3 regions of the Agrobacterium sp. K11 genome follow, and region 1 is predicted to be linked to each of the others. Evidence: riboswitches for the same ligand, from Rfam matches in the RefSeq annotation. Region 1 holds a riboswitch; each other region holds the start of a gene.

Region 1 (3,274 bases):
GCGCTACATGCAGTCTATCGCCTGATTGCAACCTTTGGAGACGGTCATGACACGGATTGCCATTGCGCTTGCGCAGGATTTTGCGGACTGGGAACCGGCGCTGCTTGCCGCCGCCGCGCGCGGCTATCTCGGCGTCGAGATCGTTTACGCAACCCCGGACGGCCGGCCCGTGGTTTCAATGGGCGGGCTCAACGTTACGCCCGACACATCCTATGATGCACTTGATCCTGCTAACATCGATGCGCTCGTCATTCCCGGCGGCCTCAGTTGGGAAAAGGGAACGGCTGTCGATCTTGGCGGGCTGGTACAGCGGTTTCGCGAGAAGGGCCGGTTGGTTGCCGGCATCTGCGCGGCTGCCAGCGCGCTTGCAGGCACGGGCGCCCTTGATGACGTCGCCCATACCGGCAATTCGCTCGCCTCTCACAAGGCCTATCCGTCCTATCGCGGCGAAGCGCTCTATCGCGACCAGCCGAAGGCGGTCAGCGATGGCGGCATCGTAACCGCAGCCGGCAGTGCACCCGTCAGTTTCGCAGTGGAAATTCTGAAACACCTCGGCCTCTTTGGTCCGGAAGCCGAGGCGGAACTTCAGGTTTTTGCGGCGGAGCACCGGTGAGGCTCACCTTGGCATCGAGAGTTTTGCGGATCCTCTCATCGTCATTCCTGTGCTTGTCACAGGAATGAGGGTGGTGGAGAAGTTAAGCCGCGAGACCATCACAAATCACCCCCGATCAAGCACCCGGCAGACACGGGGCGCGACATCCCCGCCCTCCCCCGCAATCGCACGGCGGATATCGCGGCTGTTGAGATGCAGACTGCGACCGGCCGGCAAAGCCGAGCGTTTTATCTTGGCAAGGGCTGCGGCCGTAAAGGCAGCCTCATTCTCATGAAAATAGGCGAGCGCCGCTTCCCGTTCCGGGCTGACGCCAAGGACTGCCTTGAAAGCAAGGCGATGCACGGCGCAGAAAGCGCCGTGACCGGGAACGGCAAAACGCAGCGCATCGAGTTCCTCACTCCATTCGGCTGCGCCCTGCATGGTTTCAAGCCTGCTGGAAGCGCTTCAGGAAAAACGCGCTCAATGTTCCGAGCAAGGCCCAGAAGACAAAGCTGGTCACGGTGGCGGCGACGATGAACTGTCGTTCCAGCGGCAGCGGTGCCAGCGCATGTTCACCTTCCGGCGGCAGGGGCGCGCCCACCACATGTGGAGCAACGATCAACACCAGTGCGAGCACGATTGCCCAGGGTTCGCGGCGGAATGCGATCAGCGCAATGCCGCCTGCGGTCGCCGCAACCGTCGAAAGCCACCAGATTTGACGCGCCTCAAGCGCGGCCGCCGGGCTGCCCGGCAGTTCCGGCGGCAGGCCGATCATCGGCGCAAGCATGACGGCGGCAAAACCGGCCACACCCCACAAAAGGCCTTCGCGCCAGCCGGCATCGGTGCCGCGCAGCGAGATGAGGCCGGTCAGCACCAGCGCATAACCGATGGCGGTCAGCACGTTGGCGGCGACCGTATAGGCGGTGCGCTCGAAGCCGTCGGCCGGAGACCAGGCTTCCTCGTTATGTTCGTGCGCGGGAACGGCAGCGCCGGTCGTGGCCGGAGCATCATGGCTGTGGGGCGCTTCGCCACCGGCATTTTCATAGGTTTCCGCCTTCAGGATCAGCGGCGTGGTGCCGAAAGCCTGCATGGCCGAAACGGCGAAGCCGCCAACGATGCCGACGAGGACGGCAGTAAAAACGATATTGCGAAAGAACGACATGCTTTTTCCCCTCAATGGCAAGGGAAAGCATTGGCATGACGCGTGTCATGCGCGGCGTTGTGAACGGCTTCCACATGCGAAAAGCCGACAAAACCGACGACGAACAGACCAAGCACGATCGCCGTCAGCGATTGCGCGAAGCTGCCCGTTTTTGCTGAAACGGCGGCATTTGCCGTATTCTGGTTGATGGACATGGTGACCCCTCTTACGGCGCGACCCCGCGCCTTTAGACGCGGCGGAACGGCAAACGCCGTGCAGCCGCATGCGATACACTTCACCACGGGGATACGAGACTGACACAGGGCGGCACGTTCAAGCACCACCACCCTGAAATTCCGCTCTTCCGGACACCCCGCCGGCATGGACATTTCCGTGATGGCAGGTCTCCTGGCTTACGGGTCAAAACCTGAAACACCTTCCCGGCATTGCCCTCGCCCATATCCGGCGAGATGCTTACCAGTGGCATTTCGTTTCAGGCTCTCCGCTCACAGTTGCGGGGGCAGCCACGAATGAGGATGTCTCCCTATCGTGTTCCCTTTTCACCTTCCGGAACGCCCGGAAGGAACCATCACAGGATCGTTATCCGATGGGTGTGGGTGGGAGTCAATGGCAGGCCGGCGTGAGAATTGCGCGCCGCGGCTGGATGCCGGATCAAGTCCGGCATGACGGCAAAGGGCTACCGTGCCGGGATGGCCTTCAGATAGGCGGCGATCGCATTGCGGTCTTCGGCCGTCAGATGCGCCATATTCTGCTGCACCTTGACCATGGAGCCGCCGACGCTGTCGAATTCCGGGGTGAAGCCGGTTTCCAGATAGTTGGCAATATCGGCCGCCTCCCAGCTTCCGACGCTCTGCGAGCCGGGGGTGATATCGGGAATGCGGCCCTCGCCTTCGGGATTTGGACCACCGGCCAGCCATTTGCCATCGAGAAAACCGCCAAGCGCATTGCGCGGCGTGTGACATTCGCCGCAATGGCCCGGGCCTTCCACCAGATATTGGCCGCGCAGCAATTCGGCATTGGCATCGGCAAGCTCGACGCGGGGTGGCGCGGATGTATCGAAATAGAGGAATTTCCAGCCGCCCAATGCCATGCGCATGTTGAAGGGGAACGGCAGTTCGTGATCCGGCGCGTCATTCTGGCTGGCGGGCAGAACCCGCAAATAACCGAAGAGATCGTTGATGTCCTTCTGCGTCATGCGGGCATAGGAGGCGTAAGGGAAGGACGGGTAGAGATGTTCGCCGTTCTTGCCGACGCCGCGCGTCATCGCATCGCCGAATTCCGAAAGCGTCCAGCCGCCAATGCCATGCTGCGGATCGGAGGAAATATTGGGCACATGGAAGGTGCCGAAGGGGCTTTTCAACGCTTGCCCGCCCGAAAGCGTCAAAAGCGCATCGCCCTTGGCATCTGGTGCCGCATGGCAACTTGCGCAGCCGCCCGCCCAGAACAGCGTTTCGCCATTGGCAAGGTCCGGCTCGCCAAGGCTCACCCAGTGGCTGGGTGCCTGACGCACAGGCGCGGTC
Region 2 (3,274 bases), on a different contig from region 1:
GCGCCGACGACTGTTGGGACACTCGCATCGTAGCGATCGCGAATTCTGACTGTCTCGCGTTTTGCAAAATCGACCCCGTCGAGGTGCTCGATGAAAGTCGTGACGAAATGTTGGCGTGTTTGCTCGCCATCACTGACGATGTCGATGCCGGCCTGTTGCTGATCGTCCAGTGAAAGGCGCAGGGCATCTCTCTTGCCTTCCAGTAATTCCTCGCCCTCCAGCTTCCAGGGCGACCACAGTTTTTCGGGGTGCGCAAGCCAGGAGGGTTTCGGCAGGCTGCCAGCCGTCGATGTGGGGAGAAGTTTCTTCACGATGGGACCTCTTCTAAGTGATGCTCAGGCGGGGCGGTGAGCAAACAATTGCTCAAGGACGGCGCGGTATGGCTTGATGAAGTGTTTTTCGGTGAACTTACCCTGATCCACCGCCAAGCGATTTCGTTCGTCGCGATCGTAAATGACCCGGGTCAGCGAATAGTCCTGGTGCTTCAGGTTGGGCTGGTAAAATGTCCCGGCTGCTGCGTTCGCATTGTAGATTTCGGGGCGATAAATTCTCTGAAACGTTTCCATCGTGCTGATGACGCCGATTAGCTCAATATTGGAGTAGTCGCCCAGCAAGTCCCCAACAAAGTAGAAGGCCAACGGCGCAACGCTGCCTGCAGGCATGAAGTAGCGAACCTGCAATCCCATTTTCCCGAAATACTGGTCGGTGGACGAGAACCCATTCTGCCGGTATTCGACGCCCATCACGGGGTGATGATTTTCGGTCCGGTAATAGGTCTTGCTGGTCGAGGCGCTGATGCAAATGACCGGCGGCTTGCGAAAGTACGAGCGGTAGGCATCCGACCGCAGAAAAGACTTGAACAGGTTTCCATGCAGGTCGCCGAAGTCGGCCGGAATGCTGAAGGCAGGAACGCTCTTGTTATGCTCCGGCAGGACAATGCTGAAGTCGTAGTCTCGCACATAGGAGGAGAAGTTATTCCCCACAATGCCGTCGATACGCTCACTGGTTTTGTGATCGATGATCGTCGTCTTCAGTATCTCGATGAGGGGAAATTTTTCACCTGCGACATCGAAGCTCATGTCGACCGAAATGATCTCCAACTCGACCGAGTATCGGTCCGATTTGGGATTATCCCAGTGAGCGAGGGCGTTGAAGCGGCTGTCGATCATGCGCATGACATTGCGCAGGTTTTCCTGCCGCTTTTCGCCCCTGGCCAGATTGGCGAAATTGGTGGTGATGCGCGTATTTTCTGAAGGACGATAGGTTTCATCGAAGGGTACGCTCGTGATCGTAAAAATGCAGGTCTGAGACATGTTGTGCCCCTATAAAGTTGGGGGGCATGGGTCTGCGGACGCATAGCAAGACGGGCCGCGACAATGCAGCCTTTGCTACGGCACACTGGGACACCCCGCCCGTGGACGTTATTTCACCAAAGGCAGGTCTCCTGGCTCACGGATCATCACTTCCGTCCGTCTTCCCGGGGTAAACCAGTGACATATTGGACTTCAGCTCGCCGCTTACAGTTGCGGGGGCAGCGTCGGCTTTTCCGCATGACACGGAGCACCGACTTCCCTCTTAGCCCCGGCACGTTGCGTGCAACGACTGGGGAACCTTAGGCGTGACGACCATATTGTAAGCCACGTCATCGGTCAACATCACATAACGATATCTTTATGTCCTTAAGTCTACGTTTCCATTGTCGGTTCCGACCGAGTAGGTTGCATTCGGCGTTGTCAGGCGATTCTTACATACGCGGACCTGGCCGTGGCAAACTAAAGATGAATCGTCGACTGTCGGTTCGATTCCGACAAGCGCAGGTAAGCATGCGTGATGACAGCTTCCGGGAAATAGTAGACGTCTCGCGCCACGCAGTTGAAAGGATCAGACCACACCACGAACAGTTCCTGGCGCGGGAGCAGCCTGGTGAAACCGGAGGCGCGCATGATTTCGGCTGCCACAGGCGTTTCAACGAAGCGGCCCCGCTGGAGGTTGGGATGCTATTCGGACATGCCCTACTGTGCCGGCGCAGCGCTATTTAAGGGATCGGCGTTTGAATTAAATAGCGAATGAGCGAAGGCAAGCACCCTTAAATAGCGGGCCGATAACATCACGGACGCGTATCCGCGACAGCATCGCCGAATCTGTGCTCGGTCCTTCGGACCGCCGCATGTCGTTGAAGGTGCACAGGAAGTTCCGATCCGCACCGGGCATCTGACAGGTCTGGCAGTGGGCGGTATTCGGCTTCGTTGATCGTACCGTTAGGCTTGAAACACTGGAACTGCCAGTCGGCAGTCAACGTTGCGGTTTTACGCTTTTCGCCGCTTTCAGCAGCGACATGCGTCCCAGTTTTCAATCTCCGGCGCAACGGCCTGGAGCAATATCCTTCTGCTGCCGCCGAGACGAACGATTATCCCTCACAAAGACGAATACAACCGCTTTTTCTAAGAAAAGGGTTCCAGCCTTTCGCTGCAAGGATTGCCCAGGCAGTAGCCCCGACATGCGGCAACCTGAAATATTTGAAGTCGGCAAATGTCGAGGTCGGCCCGATCATCAGCCCGGTCGTCAGTTCGTCCCCGACTGTCGCGTAGATCAGGTTATCGGGAGATATTTGTGCGGCAATGGTGGCAAGCAGCGCCTCGGCCCGCTCGGCATCGCCGACCTGCTGAAATGCCAGCGCGGCCTGGGCCGTACCTTCCAGCCACACACCATCCCGATCGTCGTTAAAATCAAAACCTCCCGCAACCGCATAATGCCGATCAACCCAATGCAGAACACGCCCACTGCGGCCCCGAAACTCCGGCACGGCGAGAATGGGCCAGAGCTCGGAATCTATTCCGGACTGGCTCGAGTTGGGTGTGTCGCTTCCGGGTAGGCTGCCGACGTAAAACCGTCCCTGCTGCTCATTCCACATCGCATCAAGAAATTTGCGTGTTTTGTCCCGCATCGCCTGCCAGGCGCGCGCTCCCTCAATTTCGGCGAGCCAACCCGCAACGGCATACACATCGAGATTATGTTCCGTCGATTTCCACTCGAGTTTGGCCGGTGCAGGCTCATGACCGAATGTGCCACCTGTGTAGCCGATATCGCGGACGCCCGCCGTATGCGCATCGATCCAGCGCATGAGTTTGGTCGCTGCCTGCACATAGGACGGATTGCTTAATCGTTCACTGGCAGTGAGAAGCGCAAGTGCCGCCCAGGCCAGGTTGCCCGTTGCGCTGCCGACCTGATAGTCATCCTCGACCCACGTCTTGCTGGCCTCACTCCAGAAACCGGG
Region 3 (3,274 bases), on a different contig from region 1:
TGAAAATTGCACCGGTCAGCGCCGTCACCGGCAGCAACATGCCGTGGCGAACGCCAACGAAGATACGCGCCGCATGCGGGATGACGAGACCGACGAAGCCGATAGAACCGACCAGCGACACCATGACTGCCGTCATGACCGCCGAAACCGAGATCAGCACCGCATAGACCCGGCGCACCGGAATACCGAGCGAAGCTGCTGCCTGACCGCCGAAAGCGAAAGCATCAAGCGCGCGTGCGTACCAGAGGCACACCCCAAGACCCGCAATACTGACCGGCAAAGCCAGCCAGACATCCGGCCAGCGCACGCCCGAAAGATTGCCCAGCAGCCAGAACATGATGCCGCGCGCCTGTTCGGCATTGGCGGATTTGGTGACGATGAACGACGTCATGGCGTTGAACAGTTGCGAACCGGCGACCCCCGCCAGGATGATGGCGCTGTTGCCGTGCCCTGCCCGCACCGCCAGAAGGCTGACAAGCGAAAAAGCCACAAAAGCCCCGATCAGGGCGCCAGCCGGCATCGTCAGGAACCCCGCCCCGAAGCCCAGAAGCGCCACGGCCACGGCCCCGGTTGAGGCGCCTGCGGAAATACCGAGGATATAGGGATCGGCGAGCGGGTTGCGCAGAAGTGATTGAAGCACCGCACCGGCCAGCGCCAGCGAGGCGCCACAGCACGCGGCAACGACGGCGCGGCTGAGGCGGTAACTCCAGACGATGCCCTCATCCAGCGGCTCCAGCGGATAACCCGCATGGAAGACACGATTGGCAATGGTCTTTGCCACCACGTCGAATGGAATGGCAGTCTCGCCGATGGCCGCACCGGCCATCAGCGCGACGAGCAGCAGGGCGAGTGCGGCAAAAGCCAGACCCGCCCTGCCGAGATTGACGGAAAGACCGTTCACTTGGCGAGACCGGCTGTGGAAATCGCCTCGGCCAGCGTTTCAATGCCTTCGATCGTGCGGATGGTCGGGTTCATCGCCTGCGCGTCCATTTCGAAGACATGGGCCGCCTTGACGGCGGGCATGATGCTGGCAACCGGATCGGTAGCGAGGAACTTGAGCTTGACGGCGACGTCATCGGCGGGGAAACGCCGGCGGTCCATCTTGCCGGCAACGATCACGGACGGATTGGCTTTGGCGATGGTTTCCCAGCCAACAGTCGGCCATTCCTCATCGCTTTCGATAACGTTCTTCAGCCCGAGCGCGGACATGATGTAACCCGGCGCACCATTGCGGCCCGCCACGTAAGGATCGATATCCAGCTCGGCGCTGGAGAACCAGAAGACTGCTGAAATCTTGCCATTCGCCGAAGCGATCTTGGCGCGGGCGGCTTCCTCACGCTTTTTCAGGTCGGCAACGACTTCCTCGCCGCGATCCTGCACGTTGAAAATTTTCGCAAGGTCGCGGACCTCTTGGTAGATCAGGTCCATGGTGAAAACGGACTTGCGCACGCCATCGCCGCCGCCGGAATTGTCCTTGCCCATGCAATCGGCAGGGGAGGTATAAACGGGAATACCGAGTTCGGCGAATTGCTCCGGTGTTCCGACAACGCCTTCGGGACCGATCTGCCACTGGAACTGCGTCGTCACGAGGTTTGGCCTCTTGCCAACCACCGCCTCGAAGCTCGGATCATTGTCGGCAAGCCGCTCCACCTTGTCATTGGCGTCTTCGTAACCCTTCAGAACCGGGCCGATCCACAGCGCCGTGCCCACCACCTTGTCGGCCACGCCGAGCAGATAGAGAACCTCGGTCGTGCTCTGGCCGACCGATACTGTGCGGGCGGGCGCCTGCTTGAAGGTGATTTCGTGGCCGCAGCTATTGATCGTCAGCGGATAGGTGGTTTCGGCAGCCTGAGCGGCACCGGCGGGCAAGGCCGCTAGTGCGACAGCCAGAAGACCGGCGGAAACCGGCAGGCGTTTGAAATGAAACATATGTTCTCCAGTCTAAATAAAGTGGCGTGATCCGCAGGCCGCGCGTCAAAACGCGTAGTGACAGAGCGACAACAAGTGTGGAGATGGAGAACGGGACTCTAAATACGTTTCCGCGGACGGAAAGGTCATAATCAGCTCCTCTTCCGGGCATCCCCGCCCGTAACGATGGTCAATATTATGACGGCAGGTCTCCTGGCTCGCGAATATGCGCCGTTCATCTGCCTTCCCGCACCTTGAAGGGTGCAGTGGCATGACGCTTTTCAGGCGTCACGAGGATGAACGGCAATCCGCTTACAGTTGCGGGGGCAGCCACGGCATTGGGCGATAGAAATCACCCGCACCATGTTCCCTATTAATCCCTTTGCCGTTCGGCTTCAGGAACCGTCGCTTTCTGACATAAGGGGCAAGCGCCGGGGCGTCAATTGCGATAGTGCCGCAGCTCAGCACAAAGACGGACCCGCCAACGCGAAAATTTTTGTAGCGCCGGAAGGCGCCGGTTGCGGTGCGTCTTTGGACATGGCGGTAAGGGTTTCAATCACCACCAGCCCGGATTGCGCAATAAAATCAATAAAGAGACTATTGTCGCCGATGGTGTCGAGGCGCACCAGCTCATCGTCCAGATCGGTAAAATGCCGCCTCACAAGCGCAATCGCATCCATGTCCGCACCCGCAACGACCGGACCGATAATGTGGCCCCGCCCCGCCGCACGGCGCAGCGCAAAAGCGGTAAGACGGTCTGCCTCAAACACACCGTAACCCGCATTCTGCGTCAAAAGTCGCTGCAAAACGTTCCGGCGCGAAACGCCAAAAGCCGCCCGGTCTAGTTCCACCACATCAGTCAGATGACCTGCGGATAACGGCTCTATTCGTTGTTTTCTGCCGGGCGGCGGTATCTCGAAAAGGCAATTCGCCCTTCCCCGGAACAGATATACTTTTTCCGTATCACCGGCAAAACCCAACCTTGAAAACAACCGCCGCGACGCTCCCGTCGCGTTCAACCGCAGGGAGACAGTGGGGAATTTCGCGACAAGTTTCTGCACAAGCCATGGTGCTACGCCCTGCCCCTGCAAACGGGGGGAAACAATGACCATGCCAAGCGTCGCAAACCCCTGATCATAGGGAAAGAGCATCGCGGTTGCGACAACACGGTCGATCTCATCGAGCGCAGCGAGACCCACGCCGCATTGCCGCAGAAAACACCATTCATTCGCGTGATATCGCCATCCGACGGCCATGGAGAGTGCATGCAGATGATCGGCAGCCACGTCCGCGATATCCACGGTCCGCAACTCGAAACTATCGACTTTGAGCAGGTCCATAACCAACGGCCCTCTTCCCCTACGGC

What was found. A riboswitch is a leader RNA that binds a small molecule or an ion and turns the genes downstream of it on or off. The one in region 1 is predicted to bind cobalamin.
Region 2: it holds a riboswitch for cobalamin, as region 1 does, so the genes downstream of both, AC5SEO_RS19120 (DUF1852 domain-containing protein) here and AC5SEO_RS05875 (CbtB domain-containing protein) in region 1, are expected to answer to the same signal.
Region 3: it holds a riboswitch for cobalamin, as region 1 does, so the genes downstream of both, AC5SEO_RS02545 (ABC transporter substrate-binding protein) here and AC5SEO_RS05875 (CbtB domain-containing protein) in region 1, are expected to answer to the same signal.

The regions. Positions count from the first base shown of each region.
Region 1 is NZ_JCAHRB010000003.1:139,713-142,986, forward strand. Features, by position in the region: gene AC5SEO_RS05855 (GNAT family N-acetyltransferase) at 1-25, shown strand, start outside; gene AC5SEO_RS05860 (type 1 glutamine amidotransferase family protein) at 47-613, shown strand; gene AC5SEO_RS05865 (hypothetical protein) at 719-1,033, opposite strand; gene AC5SEO_RS05870 (CbtA family protein) at 1,038-1,754, opposite strand; gene AC5SEO_RS05875 (CbtB domain-containing protein) at 1,766-1,948, opposite strand; cobalamin riboswitch at 2,115-2,339, opposite strand; gene AC5SEO_RS05880 (c-type cytochrome) at 2,431-3,274, opposite strand, start outside.
Region 2 is NZ_JCAHRB010000010.1:160,611-163,884, forward strand. Features, by position in the region: gene AC5SEO_RS19115 (methionine synthase) at 1-311, opposite strand, end outside; gene AC5SEO_RS19120 (DUF1852 domain-containing protein) at 336-1,313, opposite strand; cobalamin riboswitch at 1,418-1,630, opposite strand; gene AC5SEO_RS19125 (hypothetical protein) at 2,408-3,274, opposite strand, start outside.
Region 3 is NZ_JCAHRB010000002.1:178,992-182,265, reverse strand. Features, by position in the region: gene AC5SEO_RS02550 (FecCD family ABC transporter permease) at 1-901, opposite strand, end outside; gene AC5SEO_RS02545 (ABC transporter substrate-binding protein) at 898-1,929, opposite strand; cobalamin riboswitch at 2,095-2,330, opposite strand; gene AC5SEO_RS02540 (GNAT family N-acetyltransferase) at 2,370-3,248, opposite strand.